3 regions of the Serratia sp. MMO-28 genome follow, and region 2 is predicted to be linked to each of the others. Evidence: predicted binding sites of a transcription regulator. Region 2 holds the regulator's gene; each other region holds the start of a gene.
The links. The regulator CRP, encoded in region 2, controls carbon source genes, mostly activating them, when cyclic AMP is high. The targets are predictions, from matches to a motif close to ATGTGANNNNNNTCACAT.
Positions count from the first base shown of each region.

Region 1: the regulator CRP is predicted to act here: its motif matches at 6,051-6,068, upstream of ompW (outer membrane protein OmpW).
Region 3: the regulator CRP is predicted to act here: its motif matches at 8,431-8,448, upstream of WG891_RS23655 (PTS mannitol transporter subunit IICBA).

Region 1 is NZ_JBBCVB010000010.1:60,599-71,093, forward strand. Features, by position in the region: gene WG891_RS10815 (anthranilate synthase component 1) at 1-145, shown strand, start outside; gene WG891_RS10820 (glutamine amidotransferase-related protein) at 145-726, shown strand; gene trpD (anthranilate phosphoribosyltransferase) at 743-1,741, shown strand; gene trpCF (bifunctional indole-3-glycerol-phosphate synthase TrpC/phosphoribosylanthranilate isomerase TrpF) at 1,745-3,109, shown strand; gene trpB (tryptophan synthase subunit beta) at 3,142-4,332, shown strand; gene trpA (tryptophan synthase subunit alpha) at 4,332-5,138, shown strand; gene ompW (outer membrane protein OmpW) at 5,267-5,908, opposite strand; gene WG891_RS10850 (YkgJ family cysteine cluster protein) at 6,194-6,622, shown strand; gene WG891_RS10855 (YciC family protein) at 6,655-7,407, shown strand; gene WG891_RS10860 (SulP family inorganic anion transporter) at 7,456-9,147, opposite strand; gene WG891_RS10865 (septation protein A) at 9,369-9,908, shown strand; gene yciA (acyl-CoA thioester hydrolase YciA) at 9,980-10,408, shown strand; gene tonB (TonB system transport protein TonB) at 10,473-10,495, opposite strand, start outside.
Region 2 is NZ_JBBCVB010000020.1:44,870-55,364, forward strand. Features, by position in the region: gene WG891_RS17700 (hydrolase) at 111-1,091, shown strand; gene WG891_RS17705 (YheU family protein) at 1,088-1,321, shown strand; gene WG891_RS17710 (phosphoribulokinase) at 1,455-2,324, shown strand; gene WG891_RS17715 (LysR substrate-binding domain-containing protein) at 2,488-3,396, shown strand; gene WG891_RS17720 (OsmC family protein) at 3,399-3,806, opposite strand; gene crp (cAMP-activated global transcriptional regulator CRP) at 4,189-4,821, shown strand; gene WG891_RS17730 (YccS/YhfK family putative transporter) at 4,877-6,952, shown strand; gene argD (bifunctional acetylornithine/succinyldiaminopimelate transaminase) at 6,996-8,213, opposite strand; gene WG891_RS17740 (aminodeoxychorismate synthase component II) at 8,346-8,921, opposite strand; gene WG891_RS17745 (helicase HerA-like C-terminal domain-containing protein) at 8,980-10,495, opposite strand, start outside.
Region 3 is NZ_JBBCVB010000037.1:11,240-21,734, reverse strand. Features, by position in the region: gene WG891_RS23690 (methyl-accepting chemotaxis protein) at 1-914, shown strand, start outside; gene yiiM (6-hydroxyaminopurine reductase) at 1,020-1,691, shown strand; gene WG891_RS23680 (YibL family ribosome-associated protein) at 1,740-2,102, opposite strand; gene WG891_RS23675 (aminotransferase-like domain-containing protein) at 2,180-3,637, opposite strand; gene WG891_RS23670 (LysE family translocator) at 3,780-4,388, shown strand; gene WG891_RS23665 (MltR family transcriptional regulator) at 4,385-4,945, opposite strand; gene WG891_RS23660 (mannitol-1-phosphate 5-dehydrogenase) at 5,161-6,315, opposite strand; gene WG891_RS23655 (PTS mannitol transporter subunit IICBA) at 6,379-8,298, opposite strand; gene WG891_RS23650 (DUF3053 domain-containing protein) at 8,868-9,587, opposite strand; gene WG891_RS23645 (gamma-glutamyltransferase family protein) at 9,847-10,495, opposite strand, start outside.

The DNA.
Region 1 (10,495 bases), on a different contig from region 2:
TGAAGACGGCATTGCCACCGTGCAAGCCGGTGCCGGTGTGGTGCTGGATTCCGTTCCCCAGGCAGAAGCCGATGAAACCCGTAATAAGGCACGCGCCGTGCTGCGTGCCATCGCCAGCGCGCATCAGGCCAAGGAGGTGTTCTAATGGCCGATATTTTGCTGCTCGATAACGTCGATTCCTTTACCTACAACCTGGTTGATCAACTGCGCGCCAGTGGTCATCAGGTAGTGATTTACCGTAACCAGATCGCCGCCGATATCATCGTCGAACGGCTGCAACAGATGGAACAACCGGTGCTGATGCTCTCCCCCGGCCCTGGCACCCCAGCGGACGCCGGTTGCATGCCAGAACTGCTGCAGCGGCTGCGCGGCCAGATGCCGATTATGGGTATCTGCCTCGGCCATCAGGCCATTGTTGAAGCCTATGGCGGCCACGTGGGGCAAGCCGGTGAGATCCTGCATGGCAAGGCGTCTGCTATTACTCATGATGGCGAAGGGATGTTTGCTGGCATGCCGAATCCGCTGCCAGTTGCGCGCTACCACTCGCTGGTCGGCAGTAATATCCCAGCCGAACTGACGGTAAACGCCCGCTTCGGTGACATGGTGATGGCGGTGCGCCACGATCGGCACCGCGTCTGTGGTTTCCAGTTCCACCCTGAATCGATCCTGACTACCCACGGCGCGCGTCTGCTTGAGCAGACATTGGCCTGGGCTCTGACGAAATAATTGAGAGAAAATGACTATGCAACCTATTCTTCAAAAGCTGTATCGATCAGAGTCGATGGACCAGCAGGAAAGCCAGCAACTGTTCAGCGCCATCATGCGCGGCGAACTGGAGCACAGCCAGTTGGCTGCCGCCCTGATCAGCATGAAAATTCGCGGCGAACGCCCTGAAGAGATTGCCGGAGCGGCCAGAGCATTGCTGAATGATGCGCTGCCATTCCCACGGCCGGATTATGATTTTGCGGACATCGTCGGTACCGGCGGCGACGGCACCAACAGCATTAACATTTCGACGGCCAGCGCCTTTGTTGCAGCAGCTTGCGGTGCCAAAATCGCCAAACACGGCAACCGCAGCGTTTCCAGCCGTTCGGGATCTTCCGATCTGCTGGCGGCGTTTGGCATCAGCCTGGATCTGCCAGCCGAAAAATCGCGCCAGGCATTAGATGAGCTCGGCGTGTGCTTCTTGTTTGCACCGCAGTATCACACCGGTTTCCGCCACGCGATGCCGGTGCGCCAACAGTTGAAAACCCGCACGGTGTTCAACGTGCTCGGCCCGCTGATCAATCCGGCGCGCCCGCCGCTGGCGCTGATTGGGGTTTATAGCCCGGAACTGGTGCTGCCCATCGCCGAAACCCTGCGCGTGTTAGGCTACCGACGCGCGGCCGTGGTGCACGGCGGCGGGATGGATGAAGTGGCTATTCATGCCACCACCCACGTGGCCGAGCTGAATAACGGTGAGATTGAAAGCTATCAACTGACGCCACAATCCTTTGGGTTGACGAGTTATTCGCTGGACTCCTTGCTGGGAGGATCACCGGAAGAAAACCGTGACATTCTGGCAAGGTTGTTACAAGGTAACGGTGAACCGGCTCACGCCGCAGCGGTCGCCGCCAACGTAGCGCTGCTGATGAAGTTATTTGGGCAGGAAGATCTGCGCCACAACGCGCAACAGGCACTGGATATGATTCACAGCGGGCAGGCCTATGGCCGCGTCACCGCTTTGGCAGCAAGAGGATAAGTAATGCAGCAGGAAACCGTGCTCAACAGGATTGTTCGTGATAAAGCGCAATGGGTCGCGGCACGAAGCCAACAGCAACCACTCGCCCACTTTCAGCATGAGATTGTGCCAAGCAACCGTGGTTTTTATCAGGCGCTGCAAGGAACCCAAACGGCATTTATTCTTGAATGCAAAAAGGCCTCACCTTCAAAAGGTGTGATCCGCGAAAATTTTGATCCGGTGGAAATCGCTGCGGTCTACAAGGATTTCGCCTCGGCGATTTCTGTGCTCACCGATGAAAAATATTTCCAGGGCAGCTACGATTTTCTGCCGCTGGTGAGCAAAACCGTTACCCAGCCGGTATTGTGCAAAGATTTCATTATCGATCCGTACCAGATCTACCTGGCGCGCTATTATCAGGCCGATGCCATCCTGCTGATGCTGTCGGTCTTGAATGACGAGCAATACCGTCAGTTGGCTGCGGTGGCCCACGGCCTGAATATGGGCGTGTTGACCGAGGTGATCAGCGAAGAAGAGCTGCAACGCGCGGTGCAGCTTGAAGCCAAAGTGATCGGCATCAACAACCGCGATTTGCGCGATCTTTCGATCGATCTCAATCGCACCCGCGTCTTGGCACCCCAGGTGCCGCAGGGCGTTACGGTGATCAGCGAATCGGGGATCAACAACTACGGTCAGATCCGCGAGCTCAGCCACTTTGCCAACGGTTTCCTGATCGGCAGTGCGCTGATGTCGGAAAGCGATCTGCGCAGTGCGGTCTGCCGGGTGATCCTGGGTGACAACAAAGTCTGCGGCCTGACTCGCCCGCAAGATGCCGCCGCCGCCTATCAGGCCGGTGCCAACTACGGTGGGCTGATCTTTGTTGAGCGCTCACCGCGCTGCGTCGACATCGCCCGCAGCCGCGAAGTGATTGCCGCAGCGCCGCTGAAGTACGTTGGCGTCTTCTGCGACGCACCGGTGGAAACCCTGGCGCATACGGCAGAACAGCTGGGCCTGTATGCCGTGCAACTGCACGGCGCAGAAGACCAGGCCTATATCAGCGCCCTGCGCGCCAAGCTGCCCGCGGCCTGCCAAATCTGGAAAGCCTTGAGCGTAAAAGAGCACCTGCCCGCCCGCGATCTGCAGCATGTGGATCGTTATCTGCTGGATAACGGTGCCGGTGGTACAGGAGTGCGTTTCGACTGGGCGCTGCTGCAGGGGGAAACCCTGAGCAATATGATGCTGGCCGGTGGCTTGAATGCCGACAACTGCGCCGCCGCCGCCCAGCTCGGCTGTGCGGGCCTCGACTTTAATTCCGGCGTGGAGAGCCAGCCCGGTATCAAGGATGCGACGCGCTTAGCGGCGGTATTCCAGGCCCTGCGCGCTTACTGAACATAATTTAACGGATAACAACGGGAAACATCATGACGCTGCTTAACCCCTACTTCGGCGAATTTGGTGGTCAGTATGTGCCACAAATTCTGATGCCGGCCCTGAAACAACTTGAAGAAGCCTTCGTCAGCGCACAGCGCGATCCAGAGTTTCAGGCAGAGTTTATCGATCTGCTGAAAAACTATGCCGGCCGCCCAACCGCGCTAACGCTGTGTAAAAACCTGACCGCAGGCACCAAAACCAAGCTCTACCTGAAGCGTGAAGATCTGCTGCACGGCGGTGCGCACAAAACCAATCAGGTACTTGGCCAGGCGCTGCTTGCCAAGCGCATGGGCAAAACCGAGATCATTGCGGAAACCGGCGCCGGCCAACATGGCGTAGCTTCCGCGCTGGCTTGTGCGCTGCTCGGGCTGAAATGCCGTATCTATATGGGCGCAAAAGACATTGAGCGCCAATCTCCGAACGTATTCCGCATGCGCCTGATGGGCGCTGAAGTCATCCCGGTGCACAGCGGCTCCTCCACGCTGAAAGATGCCTGCAACGAAGCGCTGCGCGACTGGTCTGGCAGTTACGATAAAGCCCACTACATGCTCGGTACGGCGGCAGGCCCGCATCCTTACCCTACCATCGTGCGTGAATTCCAGCGGATGATCGGGGAAGAAACCAAAGCCCAGATGCTGGAGCGCGAAGGCCGTTTACCGGATGCGGTGTTGGCCTGTATTGGCGGCGGCTCCAACGCCATTGGCATGTTTGCCGATTTCATCGACGACGCCAGCGTCGGCCTGATCGGTGTTGAACCGGCTGGCATGGGTATCGAAACCGGCCAGCACGGCGCCCCACTGAAGCATGGCCGGGTCGGCATTTACTTCGGCATGAAGGCGCCGATGATGCAAACCTCCGAAGGGCAGATCGAAGAGTCTTACTCTATTTCCGCCGGGCTAGACTTCCCTTCCGTCGGGCCGCAGCACGCCTATCTGAACAGCATCGGCCGAGCGGAATATGTGTCGATTACCGACGATGAGGCACTGGAAGCGTTCAAAGCCTTGTCGCGCCACGAAGGCATTATCCCGGCGCTGGAGTCTTCCCATGCGCTGGCCTATGCGCTGAAAATGATCCGTGAAACCCCGGAAAAAGAGCAGATCCTGGTGGTTAACCTGTCTGGCCGCGGCGACAAAGACATATTTACCGTTCACGATATTCTGAAAGCTCGGGGAGAAATCTGATGGAACGTTACCAGCAACTGTTTAAACGCCTGGAAGGCAACAGAGAAGGCGCGTTCGTGCCGTTTGTCACCCTGGGCGATCCTAACCCGGCGCTGTCACTGCAGATTATCGACACTCTGGTCGAAAACGGTGCCGACGCGTTGGAACTGGGGATCCCGTTCTCCGATCCGCTGGCCGATGGCCCGACCATCCAAGGTGCCGCCCTGCGCGCTTTCGCCTCTGGCGTCACACCAAGCCATTGTTTTGAAATGCTGGCGGCGATCCGCCAGAAGCACCCGACCATTCCCATCGGCCTGCTGATGTATGCCAACCTGGTGTTCCACAAAGGCATCGATGCTTTTTATCAGCACTGCGCAGAAGTGGGGGTGGACTCGGTGTTAATCGCTGACGTTCCATTTGAAGAGTCGGCACCGTTCCGCGCGGCGGCAACGCGCCACGGCATCGCGCCGATCTTTATCTGCCCACCGAATGCCGACGACGATCTGCTGCGTGAGATCTCCTCGCATGGCCGCGGCTACACTTATCTGCTGTCGCGCGCTGGGGTCACCGGCACAGAAAGCCGCGCACAGTTGCCACTGCATCATCTGGTGAACAAACTGCGGGAATACCATGCGGCACCGCCGCTGCAGGGCTTTGGTATTTCTGAACCTTCGCAGGTGAAAGATGCGCTGCAATCTGGCGCTGCCGGTGCGATCTCCGGTTCGGCAATTGTCAAAATCATCGAGCAGAACCAGGCACAACCCGCAGAAATGCTGGCTAAACTGGGCAAGTTTGTGCGCGAAATGAAAGCGGCAACCCACGCCTGATCCCCATCAAATGCCGGGTGCAGCCGTTGGTGCCCGGTTATGAAACCGTTCAATGTCGTGTTGGGTGGGTATACGGCAGATGAAACAGAGAGAGGCACCGCGCGGTGCCTCTTTGCTGTAAAGCGATATTAGAAACGGTAACCCGCACCGAACATGAAGACGAACGGATCCAGGCGCGTATCAATATTCTGATGTTGATCACCGGCGTCAAAGCGAACTTGAGTCTCGATGTTCATCCACCACACTGACATGTTCAACATCCAGTGCTCATCCAGGTTGTAATCCAAACCAGCCTGAGCTGCTACACCCCAAGAGTTTTTCAGGTCCAGATTGCTCAACCCGGCACTCTTGCCTGTGTCATTGAATTTTTCATCAAAGAACATGGTGTAGTTAAGGCCAAGGCCCAGATAAGGACGCAGTTTGTCCTGCTTGTCACCGAAATAGTACTGTGCCATCAGCGTTGGTGGCAGATGTTTCACGCTGGCAATATCACCGCTTACCGCGCTGCCGTTCAGAGATACGTTGTGGCTGAACGGCGTCACCGCCAACAGTTCAACGCCGATATTGTCCGTGACCATGTAACCGAAGGTTAAGCCCAACTGAGTATTGTTGTTGACACCAAACGATCCCTGACCAAGAACATTATCCGAACCCGCATTTGGGCGCACCGTCGCGGTACCCGCACGGAACAGGAAATCACCCGCCTGATGCGCACTTGCAAACATGGGGGCCATCATAGCCGCCAATACCACCAGAGTTGTCTTTTTCATTATCCATTCCATTTGTGTGGTTTACAGTCTCGACGAATATACCTATTAAAGGGTATTTTTGATCCAATCGAGATCACATCTTATGTGTAAAAATTTAAATTCATACCAAAAATAAGGATACCTAAGCCGCTAATAAATCAAGAATTGATCTAAATCAAAAAAGCCGTTTGTTGCAAAAAATGATATGTGCACCAATTTTCAGTTGCTAAAAAAATTACCGCTGAGTAACTTTGTCGTTCATGTTGGTTTTGGTTGGTGGCCGTGAGGAGTCACTGGGCAATCAAGATGAGCGAAATTCAAAATCCCTGTATGAGTTGCGGCGCCTGCTGCGGTTATTTTCGAGTGTCATTCTATTGGGCTGAAGCGGAAGATGGCGGCGGCACCGTGCCTTTATGTGTCACTGAACCCCTAACCCCTTTCCTGCGCTGTATGCAGGGCACCAACGGCAAATCTCCCCGCTGTAGCGCCCTGCTGGGCGAGATCGGTAAAGCGGTATCCTGTTCGATCTATCTCAATCGGCCAAGCCCGTGTCGTGAGTTCACGCAATCTGGGGAGAACGGCGTGCATAATGAAGCCTGCGATCGGGCTCGTGCCTGTTACCAACTGCCACCCCTGCCGTTTTCTGCTCCGAACAGGTTAATCGCCGAAGAAATAGGCGCTGTGCAACTCACGGGGTGCCACAGCGGCGCGGAACAGGGTACAATTACCTACTGATTTGTCTTTGTTCTCGACGCCAAGGAGTCTGCATGCCTATCACGGCCAACACGTTGTACCGTGACAGTTTTAACTTTTTCCGTAACCAACTGGCCAGTATCCTGTTACTGGCTCTGTTGACCGGGCTCATTTCTGTGCTGCTCAATCAGGCTTTCAGCCCGGATGTTGAGCAGTTAAAACTGCTGAGTGCCACGGAAAGTGATTTTACGTCAACCGCCGGTATGGGGATCCAGGAAATCATCCAGCAAATGACACCAGAGCAACAAATGGTGTTGTTAAAAGTCTCTGCGGCCGCGACGTTTTCTGCTCTGGTGGGTAATGTGCTGCTGGTAGGTGGAATGTTGATGCTGATCCGCCTGGTTTCCCAAGGCGTACGCACCAGCGCGCTGCGGGCTATCGGTACTGCTGCACCGCTGCTACCGCGGCTGTTGCTGCTGCTGTTTATCTGCACCCTGCTGATCCAACTTGGCCTAACGCTGTTCATCGTGCCCGGTGTGATCCTGGCGATCTCATTCTCGCTGGCGCCGGTGATTTCTGTTGCCGACCAGAAAGGCGTGTTTGCTTCAATAAGATTGAGCTGCAAGCTGGCCTTCGCCAATGCCCGTGTGATTGTTCCTGCCATGATGCTGTGGTTGGCCGCCAAGTTGCTGGTGCTGTTTATGGTCAGTCATCTGTCGGTTCTGACGCCAAATGTCGCCAGCGTGGTCCTAACGGCACTCAGTAACCTGGTTTCAGCGCTGCTGCTGATTTATCTGTCACGCCTGTATATGTTGCTGCGCGACTAATTTATTCACTGGATATGTCAAGGGCACGCTTCGGCGTGCCCTTTTTGCTTAAGGCTCTGCTTGTTCCTTACTTTGAATCAGCTTCAGGGCCAAATAGAGGTCTGGCACCAGAATCAGGTCCTGATCGCGCCCCACGCGGTTGATACGGAACCAGCGCGTCAGTTCGGTGCGCCGCCCAGCCAGCACCAGCTTTACGTTACGCTGTAACAGATCGCGCTTCAGTTCATCAATGGCTGCCAATACGCTGATATCTGCATGAGTAAAACTGGCGACCGCGTCAATCACCACCCAGCGTGGTTGAAATGGCGTGCTGTCTACCAGGTTCAGGATACGCCGCTTGAAATAAGCCACGTTAAAATAGGTCAGCGGTGAATTGAAACGGTACATCATCACCCCCGCGACCGCTTTCACGCCATTATTATTCCCCATCGAGTGAATCATGCCTTCGTCGTTCACCCCCAGCAATTGCTCGGTTGGGCGGAAAACGGTACGCAGAAATTGCATCAACCCAAGCAATACCGCCAGACCGATGCCACTGATCACCCCCACCAGCAGCACACTGATGAACGTAAACACCGCCAGACGAAACGCCTGCGCGTTGCGCCGACGCAGGATCCAGATACCCCGGATATCAAGCAGCGACCAGGCGGCATACATCAACACCACGCCCAAGCCCGCAACGGGAATAAACTGCAGCGGTTCGGTCAGGAACAGCAGCACGATGGCAATCACTACCGCGGCAATGATCGAAACCAGCTGGCTCTTGCCACCGTTGGCATCGTTTACCGCCGTGCGTGAGTCCGCACCGCTGATAGCGAACCCTTGCGACAGCGCAGAAACAATATTTACCAGCCCCAGCGCGCGGAACTCGGCATCGGCATTCACTTCGTAGCCATTTTTTGCTGCAAAGCTCCGGGCAGTCAGCATCATGCTGACAAAGCTCACCACCGCCAGGTTCAAGGCAGGGATCACCATGTCACGCAACAACCCTGGCTGAAAATCTGGCCACTGAACGATGGGCAGCGTGCCGCTGAAACCGCCAACGGTGATAATACCGTGCTGCTGCAGATTACCCGCCCAAGTGACAAAGGTCGCCAACATGATGGCAAACAGCGGAGCTGGCCAGTTTGGCCGCAGTTTTTTAACGCCGAACAACACGAGCAGCGTCAGCAGAGAAACGCCGATAGTCAGCCAGTCGCTGCGCAATAAGTTACCCGGTAACGCATAAATCCGTTCGATCAGTTGCGCAGGATGGGTGCTGAAACCAGCGACCTTACCAATTTGATCGACAATAATGGTCACCGCCACGCCGTTCAGCAGCCCGCTGAGAATGGGCCGGGATAACAAATCTGCCAGCGCCCCGAAGCGTAAGCGGCTGGCAAGCACGCACCACCCTCCCATCATGGCGGTCATCATGATGGTTAGCTGCCAGTGCAACTCCAGGTTCCCAGCGGCAAGCGGCGTTACCACGGCGGCGATCACCGCACAGGTGGCGGCATCCGGGCCCACGATCAACTGGCGCGATGAGCCGAAAATCGCGTAAGCAATCATCGGCAAAATACAAGAGTAGAGCCCGACGACCGGGCTGACGCCCGCCAGTTCGGCATAAGCAATCGCCACTGGCAACGCCACTGCTGCCACCGACAACCCGGCACGGATATCCGGTTTTAACCAACTGCGTTCATACCCTAACAAATGAGTCAAACCAGGCGTCAGCGCCTGGAGAGATTTCCACTGCATAGCTATTTTCCATAGTAAATTATCTGTCTATTATTAGGTTTACTATGCGATGCATTGGCCTCGCAAGGCAATAACCCTGCAGAGAATCGTAAGTTTATGCAAATTCCGCCCCAGCCAGCGGAAATCTGTTGGCCAAACACCGATAATCAGCGCTTTCCTGCAGTACACAGATCTCGCCGAATCCGGTATAGTCGGCCGATAAACTCATGATGGATTGATTTATGAAGCAGTTTCTTGATTTTCTGCCACTTATTGTCTTTTTCGCTTTTTATAAGCTCTACGATATCTATGTTGCCTCCGGTGCCTTGATCGCCGCTACCGCCTTGGCCTTGGTCTTTACCTGGTTCAAATATCGCAAAATTGAGAAGATGACGCTGATCACCTTCGTGATGGTGGCGGTATTTGGTACGTTGACGCTGGTGTTCCACAACGATCTCTTTATCAAGTGGAAAGTCACCGTTATTTATACCCTGTTCGCTCTGGCGCTGTTGGTTAGCCAACTGATCCTGAAAAAGCCGTTGATCCAGCGCATGCTGGGGAAAGAGCTGACGTTGCCCGATAAAGTGTGGAGCAACCTCAATCTGGCCTGGGCGCTGTTCTTCCTTGCCTGCGGCCTGGCCAATATCTACGTGGCGTTCTGGCTGCCACAAGACGTCTGGGTCAACTTCAAAGTCTTCGGCCTGACCGCACTGACGTTGGTATTTACCCTGGCTAGCGGCATCTATATTTATCGACATATGCCAGCAGAACAAAAAAAATAGCCAGTGCTGATGCCCACGTGATTTGCCGTGGGCGCTATTAATGTGATTCCTTTTTGATAAAGCAGACCGTGATGACACAACAACGACCTTTACCCAGCGGGGAGCTGGTACTGCGCACGCTGGCTATGCCAGCGGATACCAATGCCAACGGCGATATTTTCGGCGGCTGGCTGATGTCGCAAATGGATATCGGTGGTGCGATCCTGGCAAAAGAGATTGCCGAAGGGCGCGTAGTGACCGTACGCGTCGACGGGATGACCTTTCTGAAGCCCGTCGCGGTTGGCGATGTGGTCTGTTGCTATGCCAATTGCATCCGTACCGGCCACAGTTCCATTACCGTTAACATTGAAGTGTGGGTGAAAAAGGTGTCTTCAGCGCCTATCGGCCAGCGCTATCGCGCCACGGAAGCGGTATTCACCTATGTAGCGGTCGATGCTGAAGGTAGCCCGCGAGCACTGCCGGATGGCAAGACGAACTTCCGCACCGGCACCGAAGAATAACTATCACAAAATGCACAAGGGCTGCCAGATACCTCAGGCAGCCCTTTTTAATGCTCAAACAACATCAGTTCAAATCGGTTGAACCAT
Region 2 (10,495 bases):
GTGCTCCTCACCCAAATGATTTTTTGCAGTATTATTGTTAATACATGACATTGAAGCTAACAGTGCGGTATTGATCACACAATAGCCGCCAACAAGAATTTTATTCAACTATGCATGAATCCTTTCGCCCTTTGATCGGGGCCAGTAATCCGCATCTGCAAACCCTGTTGCCACGCTTGGTACGGCGCCATGTTCTGCTGAAACCCCATTGGCAACGGCTGGAATTGCCCGACGGTGATTTTGTCGATCTTGCCTGGAGCGAAGATCCCCAGTTAGCCCGCCACAAGCCGCGCGTAGTCCTGTTCCACGGCTTAGAGGGCAATTTCTACAGCCCTTATGCCCACGGCCTGCTCAACGCCTGGCGCGAACAAGGCTGGCTCGGGGTGGTGATGCATTTTCGTGGTTGCAGCGGAGTGCCCAACCGCAAGCAGCGTATCTATCATTCCGGTGAAACCGAGGATGCACGTTTCTTTCTGCGCTGGCTGCGCGACAGTTTCGGTGAGGTACCCACGGCGGCGGTGGGGATCTCTCTCGGCGGTAATATGCTGGCGTACTACCTGGCGCAGCAAGGCAACGACAGCCTGCTACAGGCCGCGGTAGTCGTGTCGGCACCGCTGATGCTGGAGCCCTGCTCGGTTCGCATGGAACAAGGTTTTTCGCGTGTTTATCAGCACTATCTGCTGGGCCAGTTGAAGCAGAATGCCACGCGCAAGTTGCTGCATTACCCTGATACCCTGCCGCTGAGTCTGCCGCAGTTGAACCAGTTGCGCCGCATCCGTGAGTTTGACGAGGTGATCACCTCACGCTTGCACGGTTTTAACGGCGCGCTGGATTATTACCGCCGCTGCAGCGCCCTGCCCCTGTTGCCACAGATCACCACACCGCTGCTGATCATTCATGCCAAAGACGACCCGTTTATGACCGACGAGGTGATCCCCGATCTCACCCGCCTGCCAGCCAATATCGAATATCAGCTCACCGAGCGTGGCGGCCACGTTGGCTTTGTCGGCGGCACCTTGAAAAAACCACAAATGTGGCTGGAATACCGTATTCCATCCTGGCTTTCCCCTTTTCTGGAATCAACAACGTGATTATCCCTTGGCAAGAGCTTGAACAAGAAACCCTCAACAGCCTGATCGAATCCTTCGTGCTGCGTGAGGGTACTGACTACGGTGAACACGAACGTTCGCTAGAACAGAAGGTGAATGACGTGCGCCGCCAGTTGAAAAATGGTGATGTGGTGCTGGTGTGGTCGGAACTGCACGAAACCGTCAATATCATGCCACGCGGGCAGATCCATGCCGGACAGGAAGAAATTTAGTCACTCCAGCCTATGATTGGTAAAAAAAATCAGGTAACAATGGATGATTGCCGATCAACGCCTATGCCCAAAATAATTCAAGTTGTGTGAAGTATGGCGGGGATATGTACTTAATACGGAGTGACAACCCATTATGTCTGCCAAACATCCCATTATTGCGGTGACCGGCTCCAGCGGGGCCGGCACCACGACCACCAGCCTGGCATTTCGCAAGATTTTCCAGCAGTTGAATATCCGCGCCGCCCAGTTGGAAGGGGACAGTTTCCATCACTACACCCGGCCAGAAATGGATGCGGCCATTCGTAAAGCACGCGATCTTGGCCGCCATATCAGCTATTTCGGCCCTGAAGCCAATGACTTCAGCCTGCTGGAGCAAAGCTTTATCCAGTACGGCAAAAACGGCACAGGCCGTTCACGTAAATACCTGCACACCTACGATGAGGCCGTGCCTTACGATCAGGTCCCCGGCACCTTCACGCCGTGGGAACCGCTGCCAGCCCCCACCGACGTGCTGTTCTACGAAGGGCTGCACGGTGGCGTGGTTACCGATAAGATCGATGTCGCCAAGCATGTTGACCTGTTGGTAGGTGTGGTGCCAATCGTCAACCTGGAGTGGATCCAGAAATTGATCCGCGATACCGGTGAGCGTGGTCATTCCCGCGAGGCGGTGATGGATTCCGTAGTACGTTCGATGGAGGATTACATCGGCTACATCACGCCGCAGTTCTCGCGCACCCATATCAACTTCCAACGCGTCCCCACGGTCGATACCTCCAATCCGTTTGCCGCCAAGGCCATCCCCTCATTGGACGAAAGCTTTGTGGTGATCCACTTCCGTGGCCTGGATCAGATCGATTACCCCTATCTGTTGGCAATGCTACAGGGGTCGTTTATCTCTCACATCAATACGCTGGTGGTGCCGGGCGGCAAAATGGGGCTGGCGATGGAGCTGATTATGGCGCCATTAGTACAACGGCTACTGGAAGGTAAAAAAATCGAATAACGCTCTCGGGCGCGGCCAGCCACCGCGCTGCCTCCTTATTCCCCTTGGTATATGCCACCGCCTCACGTACGACAAAAAAGTCATTAATGAACAATTTTTCATCGCCGATATTCTTTTCTATCGGCAGGGTGAAACTGCGTTTTTTCGGCAGAAGGGGGCACGCATGCGTCAGTTACCAAAATTGCAACAGCTGAAAGCTTTTCAGCAAGTGATACGCTGTGGCAGCATTCGTGCCGCGGCACGCGCGTTAGATCAGTCTCAACCGGCGATCAGCCGCTCGATCCAGGAACTGGAACAAACGCTGAAAACCCAGCTGATTGTGCGCGGCAGTAAAGGGATGACGCTGACGCCAAACGGCCACATTTTTGCTCTGCGGGTGCAATTAGTGATTGAGGAATTACAGCGCGCCACTGAGGAGATCCAACAGTTGGACCAGCGTTCGCAAGGCAGCCTGGCGATAGGCTGCTCTTCGCTGCTGGCCGTGACGCTGTTGCCGAAACTGGTCGAACTCTTCAAGGCCTCTACCCCGCAGGCCAATCTGTTGATCCGCGAAGCGCAGCTTTCAACGTTATTGCCCGCCTTGCAGGCTGGCAAGTTGGATTTTGCCGTCGGCACGAGCAGCCCTGAATTACCGCTGCAAGATTTAGTGCTCGAACCGCTGTTCAGCGCCCCATTTTGCGTTATTGCGCGCCGTGGGCACCCTTTGGCACAGGCAACCACGCTGCACGAACTGCACGAGGCCAAATGGCTGCTGCCGGAAACCGATATGGGTTATTACCAGCAACTGCAAACGCTGCTTGGCAACTTCTATCAACAGTTGTCCCAACGCCCCATTCGCTCAGATTCAGCGGTATGCGGCTTGAATATGGTGCTGAAGGCAGATTATTTGACGATCGTCGCGCGGGCCATGAACACGCCGTTCTATTTACATCAAGAACTGGTGGCTTTGCCTATCGACGATCTGCCGCAGGCACAGTACTGCGTCCTGTATTCACAAAAATCACCGCTGACCGTCACGGCGCGGCGATTTCTGGATTTACTACGCAGCCATTGCCAGCACTACCCTTGGTAGCCTCAGGCAACGTCACGAATTTCAAAGCTGTGGGTAACGCTGGCCGCTTTGCTCAGCATCAGCGAAACCGAGCAATATTTCTCGGCCGACAGGTTAACCGCACGCTCAACAATCTTATCGGTCAGCCCTTTACCAGTGACGATAAAATGCAGGTTGATATGGGTAAACAGACGCGGTGCTTCTTCACGGCGCTCCGAGGTCAGTTTCACCTCGCAGTCACGGACATCGTTACGGCCTTTCTGCAAAATAGACACGACGTCAATAGCACTGCAACCGCCCACTGACATCAAGACCATTTCCATTGGACTTGGCGCTTTATCGCCCGCGTTACCATCCATCAACACCTGATGGCCGGACGCAGACTCACCCAAGAATGTCAGCCCTTCCACCCACTTAACTCTTGCCTGCATTTTGTACACTCCGGTTAATTTCTCAAAATCAGGGTACGCTTTCGCATAGAAACTGGCAACGGAACCTGATGCTAATCATGCTGAAGCGAGACAACACAAGACACTCGCCTCACTCTGTGCTACAAACAGAGCCGCAATAACTCTTTCCAGGTCATCGATTTCAGGGAAATGCCCGAGGAAAGGGCCCTATATTGGCATGTTAACAGAATGTAACTTGCAGCACTTCACGCAAGTTAATATGCTAGAGTACAAGCGTATTTCTATAACATGCCTCAAAACCTGTTGATAGCCACCCCACATTACACCAGGCTATAAGCACGTTTTACAGGGAACTCTGACCCCTGTGATACAAGGCAGCGATAACAACAGAGGATAACAGCGAATGGTTCTCGGCAAACCGCAAACAGACCCTACTCTCGAATGGTTCCTGTCTCATTGCCATATCCACAAATATCCATCAAAGAGTACGCTGATTCACCAAGGTGAAAAGGCCGAAACGCTTTACTACATTGTGAAAGGCTCCGTTGCGGTGCTGATCAAGGATGAAGAAGGCAAAGAGATGATCCTGTCCTACCTGAATCAGGGGGATTTCATCGGTGAACTTGGATTATTTGAAGAAGGCCAGGAACGCAGTGCCTGGGTTAGAGCGAAAACAGCCTGTGAAGTGGCTGAAATTTCCTATAAGAAATTCCGCCAGTTGATTCAGGTTAACCCGGATATCCTGATGCGCCTGTCTGCGCAGATGGCAAACCGCCTGCAAGTCACCTCAGAGAAAGTGGGTAACCTCGCCTTCCTTGACGTTACCGGCCGCATCGCGCAAACCTTGCTGAATCTGGCAAAACAGCCCGATGCCATGACTCACCCGGACGGCATGCAAATCAAGATTACCCGCCAGGAAATTGGTCAAATCGTCGGTTGCTCACGTGAAACCGTCGGTCGTATTTTGAAAATGCTCGAAGATCAAAACCTGATTTCTGCCCACGGCAAAACCATTGTCGTTTACGGCACGCGTTAATCATTGAAGAAGCGGCGTAGCAATACGCCGCTTTTTTAGCTTCCCCCGATTACTCATGTGGCGGCGCCTGATCTACCACCCAGAAGTCAACTACGCACTGCGGCAAACGCTGGTGCTGTGTCTGCCGGTGGTTTTCTTCCTGCTGCTGGGCAACCTGCAACTCGGCCTGCTGTTCTCTCTGGTGCCTGCCTGCTGCAACATTGCCGGATTAGACACACCCCACAAACGCTTTTTTAAACGCCTGATCGTCGGCGGCTCTCTGTTTGCCCTCAGCAGCTTGCTGCTGCAACAGGCGCTGTTGTGGCATATTCCGTTGCCCCTGCTGATGCTGGCGATGGCGCTGTTGCTGGGCGTCAGCGGTGAAATCAGCCCGCTGCATGCGCGCCTGCTGCCCGCCGCGCTGGTCGCGGCCATCTTCTCTCTCAGCATGGCAGGCCACGTACCGATCTGGCATACCCCGCTGCTGTATCTGGTTGGCACCCTCTGGTACGGGCTGTTCACCTGGTTCTGGTTCAAACTGTGGAAAGAGCAGCCAATGCGCGAGTCCCTGAGCCAGCTCTATATCCAGTTGGCGGACTATTTCGAAGCTAAATACTCGCTGCTGACCCAGCATATCGATCCCGAAACCGCACTGCCACCGCTGCTGCAACGCCAGCAGAAGGTGATGGACATGATCAGCCTGCTGTATCAGCAAGTTAACTTCCTGCCTCATGCCAATAGCCAGGAACAAAAACGCCTGCAGCGCACTTTCCAGGTGGCACTCGATCTGCAGGAACACATTACCGTCAGCCTGCATCAACCGGAAGAGGTGCAAAAGCTGGTCGAGCAGAGCCAGGCCGAAGCGATTATCCGCCGCAACGCGCAGGTGATTGCCGGGCGTTTACGCGTCGTGGCCAACGATATTCTCTATCACCGGCGCTCAACGCGTTTCAGCATGAAGAGTGAGCTGGCGGCACTGGAAAAAGTGGCCACACAGCATGCCGATAACCCGGTAGGCCAGTTCTGCTTTTACCATTTCAGCCGCATCGCCCGCCTGTTACGCACCCAACGCCCGCTGTATCGGCGCGATCTGATGGCAAACCAATCGCGGTTACCCTTCTGGCCTGCGGTGGTGAGCTACCTGTCATGGAAATCCAACGCCTTGCGCAATGCCGCCCGGCTGGGGACCATACTGGCGGTGGGCAGCAGCCTGGGGATGATTTTCAATCTGCCAAAACCCTATTGGATCCTGCTGACCATCATGCTGGTCAGCCAAAACGGCTACAACGCCACGCGCGTCAGGATCCAGCACCGTGCGCTCGGCACGCTGGCCGGGTTGGTGATTGCCGCAGGACTCTTGCAGTTGCAACTGCCAGAAAACGTGACGCTGAGCATCATGCTGGCGATCACCCTGGCGGCCTATCTGATATTACGCAAAAACTACGGGCTGGCGGTGATGGGGTTTACCGTCACTGCGGTATATACCCTGCAGTTGCTGGCGCTGAATGGCACCCATTTTTTGGTGCCACGCCTGATCGATACGCTGATCGGCTGCGTGCTGGTATTTGGCGGGACCATCTGGCTTTGGCCACAGTGGCAAAGCGGCCTGCTGCGTAAGAACGCGCATCAGGCGCTGGAGCGCGATCAAACGGCATTGCGCCTACTGTTACAAGAACAGGAAGCGGACCCGGCTACGCTGGCCTACGCGCGAATGCAGGTCAATCAGGCACACAATGCGCTGTTCACCTCGCTCAACCAGGCGATGCAGGAGCCGGGGTTTGAATCGGATTATCTGGCAGATATGCGGCTCTGGGTCACCCACAGCCAGTTTATTGTCGAGCACCTGAATGCGCTGACCATTCTGGCGCGCGAACACGACATTTTGACGCCAGCGCTGGCGCAAGAGTATCTGCAAAGCTGCGAAATGGCCCTGCAAAGCTGCCAGCAGCGGCTGGAATATGACGGCCCAAGCAGCAGCCAGAGCCCCATGCATCTCCCCGAGCTGCACCCAGATATGCCAATAACCGAAATGGAACGCCACCTGCGGCGTATCCTTTCGCACCTGAGCGTGATGCATACCATTTCGTCGCTGGCCTGGCGCCAACGCCCGCATCATGGCATCTGGCTGAAACGGAAACTGCGGGAAAACTGAGATTGGCAGGGGCTAAAGCTGGCGCATAGCCCCTGCGGATCGCTTATGCGTTAATCACATCCTGTACGGCCAGCTCGAACAACGCCATGCCTTCGTCGATATCTTTCAGTTCTACCACCAGCGAAGGTGCAAAGCGAATCACGTTTGGCCCGGCGTTGAGGATCATCAACCCCCGAGCGGCTGCCGCGGTCAGGAAGTCCCGCGCTTTGCCGTGATACTCCGGCGTCAATTCCGCGCCGATCAGCAATCCCATGCCGCGAATGTCGCTGAAAATTGCATACTTCTCGCCGATGTTCTGCAATGCCTGCACATACAGCTTGTGGCGCTGCTCAATGCCGCTCAATACTTCCGGCGTATTGATCACGTCCAGTGCCGCTTCCGCCACCGCACAGGCCAGCGGGTTGCCGCCATAGGTGGTGCCATGGGTGCCCACATGCATCACCGATGCGATCTCCTCTGTCGTCAGCATCGCGCTCACCGGGAAACCGCCGCCCAACGCTTTGGCGGTGGTGAGAATATCCGGCGTAATGCCATAGTGCATATAGGTGAACAGTTTACCGCTCCGGCCCATACCGCTTTGCACTTCGTCAAACACCAGTAATGCCTGATGCTTGTCGCACAACTCCCGCACGCCCTGCAGGAAAGCGGCATCCACCGGAGTAACCCCACCTTCCCCCTGGATCGGCTCCATCACCACGGCACAGGTGTGATCGTCCATCACCGCTTTCACCGCCGCCAGATCGTTGAACGGCACATGCACGATATCGGCCGGCTTTGGCCCGAAACCATCGGAGTATTTTGCCTGGCCACCGACGGAAACCGTGAACAGCGTGCGCCCATGGAACGCGTTGTTAAACGCAATAATCTTGGTTTTGTAGGGGCTATGGCGGCTGATGGCATAATGGCGCGCCAGCTTGAACGCGGCTTCGTTAGCCTCCGCCCCCGAGTTGGCGAAGAACACCCGGTCGGCAAACGTAGCATTGATCAGCTTGGTCGCCAGGCGCAGTGCTGGTTCATTGGTGAAGACGTTACTGGTGTGCCACAGGGTTTCGCCCTGCTGTTTCAACGCGGCGACCAACGCAGGATGGCAGTGCCCAAGCGCGGTGACGGCAATGCCGCCAGAGAAATCGATATACTCGTTTCCTTGCTGATCCCACACGCGGCTGCCCTTGCCCTTTACCGGCACGAACTGAGCCGGTGCATAAACAGGCAGGATAACCTGATCAAAAGTGCTGCGGTCGACTGCGATTTTTTCGGTCATTGTGGGCTCCACCCTGAAATTGACTCAGTGTCATTGTTGCGAATAATTGAAAATATAGTCACAAAATATGCATAAAAAACCAATTAAGGGCAAACCAAAATCGCCGATAGTGGCAAAGAAAATCCTAACCCACTAACTTTTAAGAAAATTATCCAGCAACTGATGACCCTGTTCGCTCAGGATGCTTTCCGGATGGAACTGCACCCCTTCCAGCGCTAGCGTGCGGTGGCGAATGCCCATGATTTCATCCTGCTCACCGTCACGCTCGCTCCAGGCGGTCACCTCAAAGCAGCTTGGCAAGGTTGCGGCATCCAGCACCAACGAGTGGTAGCGAGTGACGGTCAGCGGGTTATTCAGGCCAGCAAATACGCCCTGATGGTGATGGCGAATCGCCGACGTTTTGCCATGCATCACCTCACGGGCACGAACCACATCGGCACCCAATGCCTGGCCAATCGCCTGATGCCCAAGGCAAACCCCGAGGATCGGCAGTTTGCCGGCAAAATGACGGATCGCCGCCAGCGAAATACCCGCCTCGTTCGGCGTGCAGGGGCCAGGGGAGATGACTAAATGCTGCGGCGCCAGCCGTTCGATATCGGCCAGTTGCAGTTCGTCATTGCGCTTCACCAGCACTTCTGCACCCAGTTCGCAGAAGTACTGATAAAGGTTATAGGTAAAGGAGTCGTAGTTATCGATCAGCAGCAGCATGTGATTTCCAACAGCAAAAATGCTGCGCTAGTTTACTGCCAGCGCCAATAATGTCAGCTTACTTTTTGCGGCCACCCATAATCGAACCCAAGACGCCACGCAGGATCTGGCGGCCCAGATCGCGCGCCATGCTTTTGGCGGCAGTCTGGACGATACCATCGCGTTTCCCCCCGCGCGGGCCAGTGGAGCCAAACAGGATATCGTTCAAGCCGTCCATCAACCCGCCACCGCTCTCCTGCCCGGCGGCAGACTGTTGCTCAGGCTGGCCCGGCTGCGGTTTGCCCATGGTGGCAAACCCTCCGGCAGAAAGCTTCTCATAGGCAGATTCACGATCCACCCCATCTTCGTAGCGCCCGTAGAGAGGCGACTTATTGATGGCGCTGTTCAGCCCTTCGGCCCCCAGCATGCCCATTTTTGATTCAGGGGCGATCACCATCGCCCGTTCCACCACGTTTGGCCGCCCTTTCTCATCCAGAAAAGACACCAATGCCTCACCCACACCCAGCTCGGTAATCGCCGTTTCAGCATCAAACGCCGGATTGGCGCGCATAGTTTGTGCGGCTGCCTTCACCGCTTTCTGATCGCGCGGCGTAAAAGCCCGCAGCGCATGCTGAACGCGGTTACCCAACTGCCCCAGCACGCTGTCCGGGATATCCAGCGGATTCTGGGTAACAAAGTAGATCCCGACGCCTTTCGAGCGGATCAGCCGCACCACCTGTTCGATTTTAGTCAGTAGAGCCGGTGGCGCATCGTTAAACAGCAGGTGGGCTTCGTCGAAGAAAAACACCAGCTTTGGCTGTTCGGGGTCGCCCACTTCGGGCAAATGCTCAAACAGTTCGGCCAACAGCCACAGCAGGAATACCGAATAGAGCTTCGGTTGGTTAATCAACTTATCCGCCGCCAACAGGTTGATGATCCCTTGGCCGTTGCCGTCGGTTCTCATCAGGTCGTTGATATCCAGCATCGGCTCGCCAAAAAACTGATTAGCGCCCTGCTCTTCCAGCGTCAGCAAACCACGTTGGATAGCGCCAACCGAGGCAGAAGAGATGTTGCCATATTGGGTCTGAAACTGTTTGGCGTTATCCCCGACGAACTGCACCATCGCCCGCAGGTCTTTCATATCGAGCAGCAGCAGCGCGTTGTCATCGGCGATTTTAAATATCAGTTGCAGCACGCCGCTTTGCACATCGTTCAGATCCAACAGACGGCCAAGCAGCAGCGGGCCAAGATCGGAAACGGTGGCGCGGATCGGGTGCCCTTTCTCGCCAAAGATATCCCAGGGGATTATCGTACAGGCCTGCGGTTGCCAGTCAGTGACGCCAATCGCCGCCAGCCGCGCCTGGAGTTTTTCGGAAGGCACGCCTTGCGCGGCAATCCCTGACAAATCCCCCTTCACGTCGGCCAGAAACACAGGAATGCCAAGACGTGAGAACTGTTCCGCCATCTTTTGCAGCGTCACCGTTTTACCGGTACCGGTCGCCCCGGTAATCAAACCGTGACGGTTGGCCAGAGCAGGCAAAATCACCAGTTCCGCGCCTGGTTTCCCATCGTGCATCGCTTTGGCAATAACTCGA
Region 3 (10,495 bases), on a different contig from region 2:
GCCAATTGCTGAATGCCGTGGCGGCCATGAGCCAGAATCTGCGCGATATGATCGAGAAAATCCAGATGGGCGTCAGCCAGGTGTCCACTGCCGCCACGGAAATTGCCGCAGGCAATACCGATCTCTCCTCACGTACCGAACAGCAGGCGGCGGCAGTGGAACAAACCGCCGCCAGTATGGAGCAGCTCACCGCAACGGTGAAACAGAATGCCGAAAACGCGCATCATGCCAATCAGTTGGCCACCGATGCCTCACAAACCGCACAGCAGGGCGGCCAGTTGGTGAGCCAGGTGGTCAGCACGATGCGTGACATTTCCGGCAGTTCACAGCGTATTGCCGAAATTACCACCCTGATTAACGGCATTGCTTTCCAGACCAACATTCTGGCGCTGAATGCGGCGGTGGAAGCGGCTCGAGCCGGTGAGCAGGGGCGCGGTTTCTCGGTGGTGGCCAGTGAGGTGCGCAATCTGGCCCAGCGCAGTGCGCAGGCGGCGAAGGAGATCGAAGGGTTGATTGCCGAGTCCGTCAGCCGCGTACAGACCGGCACCACCTTGGTGGAAAACACCGGCAACACCATGGAGCAGATCGTCCGTTCGGTGACGCACGTGCGCGATATCATGGCAGAGATTGCGGCCGCCTCCGATGAGCAAACGCGCGGCATCGCGCAGATCGGCCAGGCCATTGTGGAAATGGACCACACCACCCAGCAGAACGCCGCGCTGGTGGAAGAATCCGCTGCCGCCGCCGATTCGCTGGAGGAACAGGCGGAAATGCTGTTGCAGAGCGTTTCGGTCTTCCGCTTAGCCGATCGCCATGAGCCCAGTGAGGTGAAAACGGCAACGCTCAAAGCCCCTCCGGCCGGCAAACCGCGGGAAACCAGCACCACAGCAGAAAACAACTGGACCACTTTCTGACACGGTCCCGCCTGGTGATACCAGGCGGGTTGTGCTGTTGCTCACCGCCGACTCAGGGTATTCTGGGCTGTACCCCTGGTTTGCACTATGAAAGTGGAGGCAATGATGCAGCACCCCGAGGTTTATACCGGCAGCATCCAACCCTATGCAGGCATGCGGCCCAGCGCCATAGCCAAACGCCGGGTCGATGGCGCAGTGATACTCACCCCGCTAGGCTTGGTAGGAGATGAACAGGCAGAAAAGGTCCACCATGGCGGGCCGGATCGCGCGCTCTGCCACTACCCTCGTGAACATTATACCCACTGGCGCAAGCAGTTCCCGGCGCAGGCCGAGCTGTTCGAGGCCCCGGCGTTTGGTGAAAACCTTTCCACCCTCGGCCTGACCGAAGACAACGTGTTTATGGGCGATATCTACCGTTGGGGGGATGCGCTGATCCAGGTCACTCAGCCACGTTCACCGTGCTTTAAACTTAACGCACATTTCGCGATTGACGATCTCTCGGTGCTGATGCAACAAAGCGGCCGCTGCGGCTGGCTCTATCGCGTTATTGCAGCCGGTATGGTCAGCGGCGATCGGCCGCTTGAGCTGGTCACCCGCAGCAGCGACGTTTCTGTCGCCGAAGCCATTGGCATTGCCTGGCACCTGCCGTTCGACGCAGAGCAGTATCACCGCCTGCTGGCGGTAGCCGGGCTTTCTGCCAGTTGGAGCAAAACCATGCTGACGCGCATCACGTCCAGCAGAATTGAGGACTTCAATCGCCGCTTGCTTGGCCACTGAAGCAGGGGAAGAGCGTCTGGGGCGAGCCCTTGTGCCCCAGCATCGCAGTCAGAAGGCTTTTTTCGCGTAACCGGTCACCACTTTCAGGCCCATCTCACGGCCTAGCGCCGTCATTGGGTGCACTACGATCAGGCCGCGCACATTTTTCTTCAGCGAACCCATATCCGCCTGCTCTTTTTTGGTGATCTCACGGCTGAACGGCAGTTGGCTCAGCTTCTGGGCTTCTGCACTCAGCTTCTCTACGCGCACGTGCTTCAGGCGTTCAATTTCTGCCGCCAGCTTCTCTTTTTCTTTGGTGTGCTGCGCGATCAGGTCGACATTGCCCTGTTGGATCACCGCGGTATCTTTATGCTTCAGTGCGTCCAGCAGGTCGCTAAGGCGCTTAATCTCTGCCTTTTCTATCTCTTTCATGGTCTTTGGCCTGTGTATGCCGCTATTGGCACGCTAAAAATGATGCAGGCAGTATAGCAAAACGCCGATCGTTCGTCTTACGCAATTCCCGCTGACAGCCCGCTCATTTCGCAGGCTTTGGCCCCCACGCGCGCCAGCGCCTGGGTGTAGCGCGCATCAAACGGATAACAGCAGGAAAGCCGCAGCCCATTACGATAACGCCCGCTGGGGGAATACAGCGTGCCCGGCGTCAGGCAGATCTGTTCTTCAAGCAACTGGTGGAACAGCGCTACCGCATCCACCGCCGGCGGGAACTCAACCCAGAACACAAATCCCCCTGCGGGCTGCGTCGCCCGCGTGCCGCGCGGGAAATGGCGGGCGATCAGCGCTCTGGCCTCTTCCACCTGTGCGGCATAGCGTTTGCGCAGGTTGCGCAAATGATGATCGTAGCCACCGGCTTCCAGAAACGTCGCCAGCGTTTCCGACAGCAGCAGTGACTCCGACATGGAAGAGACCGCCTTCAGCTTATGCAGCGCTTCGCTAAAACGCCCACCGGCCACCCAGCCAATGCGGAAATCCGGTGCCAACGTTTTGGTAAAGCTGGAGCAGAACAACACCCAGCCATCGCGATCGAACGATTTCACCGCCGGGCTGAGCGCACTGCCGAATTGCAGTTCGGCGTACAGACCATCTTCGATCAGTGGCACCTGGTGATCGTTCATCAGCCGTGCCAGCCGTTTTTTCGCCGCCAGCGGCATGGTGCATCCGAGCGGGTTTTGCACCGTCGGCATGGCGATCACCGCATTAAGGCGTTTTTCTTGCAGCAACAGTTCCAGTGCGTCCAAAGAGAGGCCATGCTGCGAGTCGGTCGGGATCTCCAAGGCTTTCAGCCCCAGGCTGGCGAGCAGCGGCAGCAGGTAAAAGTAGGTTGGCGATTCCAGGCCCACGCAATCGCCCGGTTTGGTGGTGGCGCGCAGCGCCAGTTGCAGCGCCTCCATGCAGCCGTGCGTCAGGGTGATATCTCCTGGCTCCAGCAACATACCCAAGGTCATTGAGCGCCGGGCGACCTGCTGGCGCAGCCGCAGGCTGCCGGGGGGCAATGCGTATTGCCCGATCAGGTTCGGCTGGCGGCGCAGTTGTGAAGCAAGCATACGCCCCAGCTTGCTGCCGGGATAAAAATCGCTGGTTTGTGGGCAAGCCAGCGACAGATTGGTAAACGCCGGATTCTGCTGGGCGGCAAACACGGTATCGATCAACGCCAGCACGTCATCCGCCGGTTTTTCTATGCGGTTACTGGGGGCCGAGGCGGTTTTCAGCGCCGGTAGCGTGGCACGCACATAGAAGCCGGACTGGGGCCGCGCTTCGATCAGCCCACGGTCTTCCAACTGGCGGTAAGCCGCCACCACGGTATTGATGCTGACGTTATGGGTCTGCGCGCAGCGCCGTACCGAAGGCAGGCGGCTGCCGGGCAACAGGGTGCCACGGCGAATCGCCACCGCCAGCGTATCAGCCAGTTGTCGGTAACGAATGTCCGGGGTCTCATCAAGCAGGGTCACAGTTTGGCTCCAATTAATGGTTACAGTTTTAAAATAGCGTAACTGTAACCATAACAATACTGCATTTCTGGTTCTGTCACCATTCCCCTTCGGCCCTTATGCTGATAACCAACCCGCATCTCTACCCTTTAGGAGCTTTTCTATGCTGGATTCAGCCTTTGTCAGTTACGTTACCGTGATGTCAATTACCCCCGGCCCCAACAACCTGTTGCTGGCATCGTCCGGCGTCAACTTCGGCATCCGCCGTACCTTACCGATGGTGTTCGGTATCAGTGCCGGTTGTGCGGTTCAGCTTGCGCTGACCACCACGCTGCTGGCCGTGATCATCAACTGGGCTAGTGCCATCCGCTTCCCATTGGCCGCGTTAGGTTGTACCTATCTGCTGTGGCTATCGTGGAAACTGTTCAAAGCCGCGTCACCGGATGCCACACAGCAGGCGCAGCCAATGCGCTTTATCGGCGGTGCATTGTTCCAAGCGGTCAACCCGAAAGCCTGGCTGATGGTGATTAATGTGGCGATCCTGTTCACCCCGCGCGAAGGGGCCACCCTTAGCCACACGCTGCTGACTATTGCCGGTTTTACAGCGGTAAATATCCCTTGCGTTCTGGTGTGGGCATTGATGGGCGATCGGCTGCGCCACGCGCTGCGCGTGACCTGGAAGCTGAGATTATTTAACGCGCTGATGGCAGGTTTGATGGCCACAACCGCATTGTGGCTGCTGTTTGATGAATGGCGTACTGCCTTCGCTTAAGGCTTTTGCGCACCCAGCGGAGAGAGGCGGGAGGGTTGTTTGGCTCCGATACCGGCCAGCAGTTCGGTCACCGACAGCACCATGGTGGAACGCACCATCTGCTGGTAACGCTGGTGCTGCATGGCAATCAGCGATTCATCGGCTTCGCCGGGCTGCAGAAAGGTCGGCACCGGCGGCAAGGCGCTGACACAGTGCAATTCGCTAAAAGGGCCAAGGATTTCGTCATCGATAAAGCGGTATTCCGAGCCATCGTGATTCAGTTCTTCACGCATCGCCATCAGCAGTTCAGCATCTTCATACTCGTGGCGTGAAATCACGCCCAAGCCGTACATCAGCTTGAGACGGACCGAAAGTTCGCCCAGCGGCCCTTCGCCGGACAATAGCGGTTCGACGGCATATTTCACCGCGTAGTCGTCTTTGCGGAACACTTGAACCACCAGTACGTTAAGCGCTTCTGCCAGCAGATCGACCGCTGCAATCAGAAAACTGCGCACCGTCTTACCTGCGTTCAGTTTTTCCAGAACTTTATTTTCAAATGCCTGTGCTTGTTCCATCATCGCTTTTCGCATGGCGTGGGGACTGTACTTTAACACTCTATTGTTCATCAATCGTTGCCACTAACCAGGCTTCGTTGACGCGATCCGTTGGCAAACGGACTGCGCAGCGTACACGGAGTCAGTACAGAGGTCGAGCATACTCTTATGCCAGGCTCCCCCGTTCCCTCACCCCGGCCCTCTCCCACAGGGAGAGGGGGGGCACATGCCCAACCTGCTTAGCGCTGCTGCATGGCGTTATAGGCAGCGACCGCTTCGCTCACTACGGCACTGTCAGCCGGTAAACCGGAGATTTGCGCCAGCGCGGCCTGTGGCCCGAGCGTTGCCAGCAGTTCCACCAGCTCTTTGGCCTGCGGATCTTGCTCACTGCGATAGCTCATGGCGGCAGCAATGCCCTGGATCAGATTGGCGTGCGGCAGGCCGTATTCCAGCGTGCCCAACAGCGGTTTGATCAGGCGATCGCCCGCGCTCAGCTTACGCAGCGGCTGGCGGCCAACGCGCTCTACGTCATCGTGCAAGTACGGGTTTTCAAAGCGTGACAGGATTTTGTTGATGTACGCCGCATGCTTGTCGGCCTCAAAACCGTAACGCTTGATCAGCACCGCACCGCTCTCTTCCATCGCACCTTTCACGGTCTGGCGAATCGCCGGATCGAGGATGGCATCGCGGATGGTCAGTAAGTTAGCCTGCTGGCCAAGATAAGCGGTGATCGCATGGCCGGTGTTGAGGGTAAACAGCTTACGCTCAACGAACGCCATCAGGTTGTCGGTCAGTTCCATGCCAGCAATTGCCGGCGGCTGGCCCTTAAACTGGGTTTGATCGACAATCCATTCGCTGAAGGTTTCAACCGTGACTTCCAGCGGATCGTTGCTGCCCGCTTCTGCAGGCGGCACGATGCGGTCTACGGCGGAATCGACAAAGCCGACATGCTGCTCAACCCAGGCCTGCTCATCCTGCGGCAGCGCATCGAACACGTGCTGCTTCAGTTGGCTGGTGCCGCGCACCATGTTCTCGCAGGCGATGATGTTCAGCGGCTGGGTATTCCCTTGCTGATGGCGTTTAACCAGCCCTTTGGCGATCGTCCCGGCGATCCTCGCCAGGATCTGCGGGCCCACGGCGGTGGTCACGATATCCGCAGTCGCGATCAACGCCACCACCTCTTCGCTGCCGCTGTTGACGGCGCTGACGTTGTTCACGTTCTCAACCCGCGCCTGCTCACCCACCACATGCACCTGGTAGCTTTTGCGTTTGTTCAGCTCATCCAGCACCGTCTGGTTAACGTCAGCAAAAGTCAGTTCGGCATGTGCATCGGCGAGCAGTTTGCCGATAAAACCACGGCCGATATTCCCGGCTCCGAAGTGTAATGCTTTCATAGTCCTACCTTATTAATGTAGAAGGGTGCAGCAAGCTGCACCCTTTAAAATGATTCTGTTTTATCAGGCTTTCTTGCCGCCAAGCAGATCCAGCACTTCCTGCACGCTAGTGGTGTTCGCCAGCCGCTCAATCACGCTTTCGTCATCCAGTGCATTGGTCAGACTGGTGATCACCTGGATATGCTCGTTATTGCGGGCGGCGATACCAATCACCAGGCGCGCCACTTCATCTTCTTCGTCACCGAAGCGCACGCCGTGCGGATACTGGCAGAACACCACGCCGGTGCGCAGCACGCGGTCTTTGGCTTCGATGGTGCCATGCGGCACGGCAATCGACTCGCCCAGGTAGGTGGAAGTCAGCTTCTCACGCTCCAGCATCGCCGGAACATACTCAGGCTCCACGTAGCCGCCTTTCACCAGTTGCTCACCCGCAAAGCGGATTGCCTGCTCTTTGTCGGTCGCATGCAGATTGAGGAACACGTTGCTTTCGCTCAGTTTGAACAGGTTCTGTTCGCTGGCTTCAAAGCTGTCGTCCAACGTGGCGATCACTTTCTGCTCGGTTTCGCTGGTTTTGTTTGCCGCCACCAAACGCGCGGTCAAATCGTTATACAGCTGGCTGTCAAGGAAGTTGGTCAGCGAGATGTGCTGGGCCTGCGGCGCATGGCGCATCGCACGCTCGGTGAGATCGCGGTGGGTAATCACCAGATCCACATCGTCCGGCAGGCTGTTAATCGCGCAGTTGGTCACGGAGATCTGTTTCAACCCGGCGTCTGCCACTTTCTTACGCAGCACACCGGCCCCCATGGCGCTGGAACCCATACCGGCGTCGCAAGCCACGATGATTTTACGCACGGTGCTCAGATCGCCATCTACCGCAGCGTTAACCGCCGCCTGGCCACCTTTGGACTGAGCTTTCATGTCCTGCATACGACGGGTTGCTTCTTCCAGATCGTCTTCTTCTTTCACTTTTGACGTTTTCAGCAGGAAAGAAGAAACCACGAAGGAAACCAGGAAGGCCGCGAAGATCGCCGTCAGGTTGGCAAAGTAGGCACCTTTTGGCGTCATGGCCAATACCGCCAGGATAGAACCGGGAGACGCTGGGGACACCAGGCCGCCGTTCAGCACGGTCAGGGTGAACACACCGGTCATGCCGCCCAGAATAACCGCCAGGAGCAGACGTGGGTTCATCAGCACATAGGGGAAGTAAATCTCGTGAATACCGCCCAGGAAGTGGATGATCGCCGCACCGCCCGCAGACTGCTTGGCGCTGCCGCGGCCGAAGAACAGGTAGGCCATCAGCACGCCCATACCTGGGCCTGGGTTGGCTTCGATCAGGAAGAAGATCGACTTACCGGCTTCGGTTGCCTGCTGGATGCCCAGCGGCGAGAAGATGCCGTGGTTGATGGCGTTGTTCAGGAACAGGATTTTCGCTGGTTCGACGAAGATCGAGGTCAATGGCAGCAGGTTGTTAACCACCATGATATGCACGCCAGCCGACAGAATCTTGGACAGAGCTTCGACCAACGGGCCAATGGCGAGGAAGGCGAGGATCGCCAGCAGCATACCGATGATACCGGCGGAGAAGTTGTTCACCAGCATCTCGAAGCCGCTTTTGATCTTGCCGTCTACCCAGCGGTCAAAATGTTTGATCGCCCAGCCGCCCAGCGGACCAACAATCATCGCACCGAGGAACATCGGCATATCGGCCCCGACGATCACCCCCATGGTGGTGATCGCCCCCACCACACCACCACGCTCGCCGCCCACCAGCTTACCGCCGGTGTAGCCGATCAGCAGTGGCAGCAGATAGGTGATCATTGGGCCGACCAGCTTGGCTAGCGTTTCGTTAGGTAACCAGCCGGTAGGAATGAATAGCGCGGTGATGATACCCCAGGCGATGAATGCGCCAATGTTGGGCATCACCATATTACTCAGGAAGCGGCCAAAGTTTTGCACTTTAACCTTGATATCTGGTGAAAACATAAAACACACCCCTATTGTTACGCGCTGACAATAAGAGCGCGTGATAATTGTTGTAACGTTCCAGCCATGTTGATGCTGTCTGCGAAACGGACTCTACCACGCTCTTTTTACTGCGCGAACCTCCCGGAAAAATTGTGACACATATCACAAATAGCACCCCAACAACTGGGCATTTATCGTGATTTAAGTCACATTTATCCAGTGTAAAAAAAGCACAGCAGGTTGTTAATCGCACAAAACACAGTAAAAACGAGATATAAATCACACTTTATCTTCGGGTATTTGTTCTTAAATTGTGACATTAATCACAATTTATTTTACATACGCTAACCAAGGCATAACCAGAAAGCGCATCTTCCCTGTGGGCATGCACTCCGCCAGCCGTTAACCGTGGAGCGCATGAAAGAAAACTACATTAAAAGAAGTGATGAATCGGTGGTATTCCACCTAGTTGAAGTGTAGTACTGAGTGGCAGTGTGGCAAGTGATGAGAACAACACAGGATAAAGGCCGGGGGGCCAATCTGCTTGGCCCCACCTGCATCGCTCAAGTTACAGCGTCGTTTATGCCTTAATGCATTACCGCCTGCACGGCTTTTTGTGCATTCAGAAAATCGGGCTGCTTGGCCACCAGGCTCGCCATCATGCTGTTGTACTCCGTTGCCTGCTGCTGGGTACGGAACTGCACGCCACCATTGTTGAAACTGACCTGATTACCCTGCGCCTGGAGGAAATCGCCGACCTGCACCAGATCCTGCACAAAGCTGGTGGTGGTTGGAATGGCTGGCATCAAGGCATTGGCCGGTGCGGTGACAATCTTGTCATACACCTGGCCGTAAACCGCTTTCAGATCGTCCGGCTGTTTCAATGCCGCACGCGCGCTATCCGCCTGCGACTTCGCCGACTGAATCTGCTGCCCCAGCAGATTCAGCGCCCCTGTCGACTGCTTCAGGGTATCGCGCTTGATCATGTAATCCTGCGCGGTGTGGATCTGGTTAATCTGATCCAGCACCGGAGTCAGGCTCGCTTCAACCGACTTCGACAACTGCTGGGAAAAACCGACCAAAATGGCGTAATCACCGGCATAGTTACCGAATTTCTGTTTCTGATCTTCGCTCAACGTCGGGATGCTCACGCCGCTGCGCATAACCGTATTCTGCAAGTAATCAACGAATGCCTTGCGCTGCTCTGGCTCTTTATCGCCGCAGGCGGTCAGTTGCATAACCACCAACAATGCCAACACCGGTGCCAACCAACGCGCGAAACCTCTGCTCTGGATCCCTACCGCCATGTGACATAACTCCTGTTGATAAACGTACCTATATAGACTCCATACCTGTTACTGCTTTCCCTGCGCCCCACCTTATCGTCGCTAACCGCAAATTCTTCAGGGGGCTATAAGAATAGATCAACTGAATGCGATGCGATACGCGATTCGGCTTTCTGGGCACATTCAGGCGCTAAAAGCATCGTTTTAATGGGCAACGGCGGATAAAAGGATGTTGCGATGAAGATGAAACAGGGCCAGATCTCTCCGGCCCTGATAACTGCTAAAACACCAGCGCCTGCCCGTCTTTACGGCTTTCGGTGGCCGCAATATAGAACCCCTGCGGATCGCGGATAATCGCCTGCGCCCCGCCGAAGCTGTAGGTCTGCAGCGGATCTTCCAGCACCACGTTATGGCCCATGGCCCGCAGCGCCGCCAGCGTATTACGATCCATCGAAGGCTCGACGATCACCTCACGCCCGGCGACGATCCGCCAGCGCGGTGCGTCGATCGCCGCCTGCGGGTTCTGCTTATGCAGCATAATACGCAGCGCCATCTGCAAGTGCCCCTGCGCCTGCATCGGCCCGCCCATCACGCCGAACGACATCAGCGGCTGCCCATGGCCATCCAGGGCGAACGCCGGAATAATGGTATGGAACGGGCGCTTGTTGCCCGCCACCACGTTCGGGTGTTGTTTATCCAAGGAAAAACCGGCGCCACGGTTTTGCAGGCTGATACCGGTGCCCGGCACCACCACGCCTGAACCAAAGCCCATGTAGTTCGACTGAATAAACGACACCATCATGCCGTTCGCATCGGCGGTAGAAAGATACACCGTGCCGCTCTGCGTCGGCGCGCCGAAGGTGAAGTCACCGGCTTTTTGCGGATCGATCAGCGCCGCACGCGTTTTCAGGTAGCTGTCGCTCAGCAAA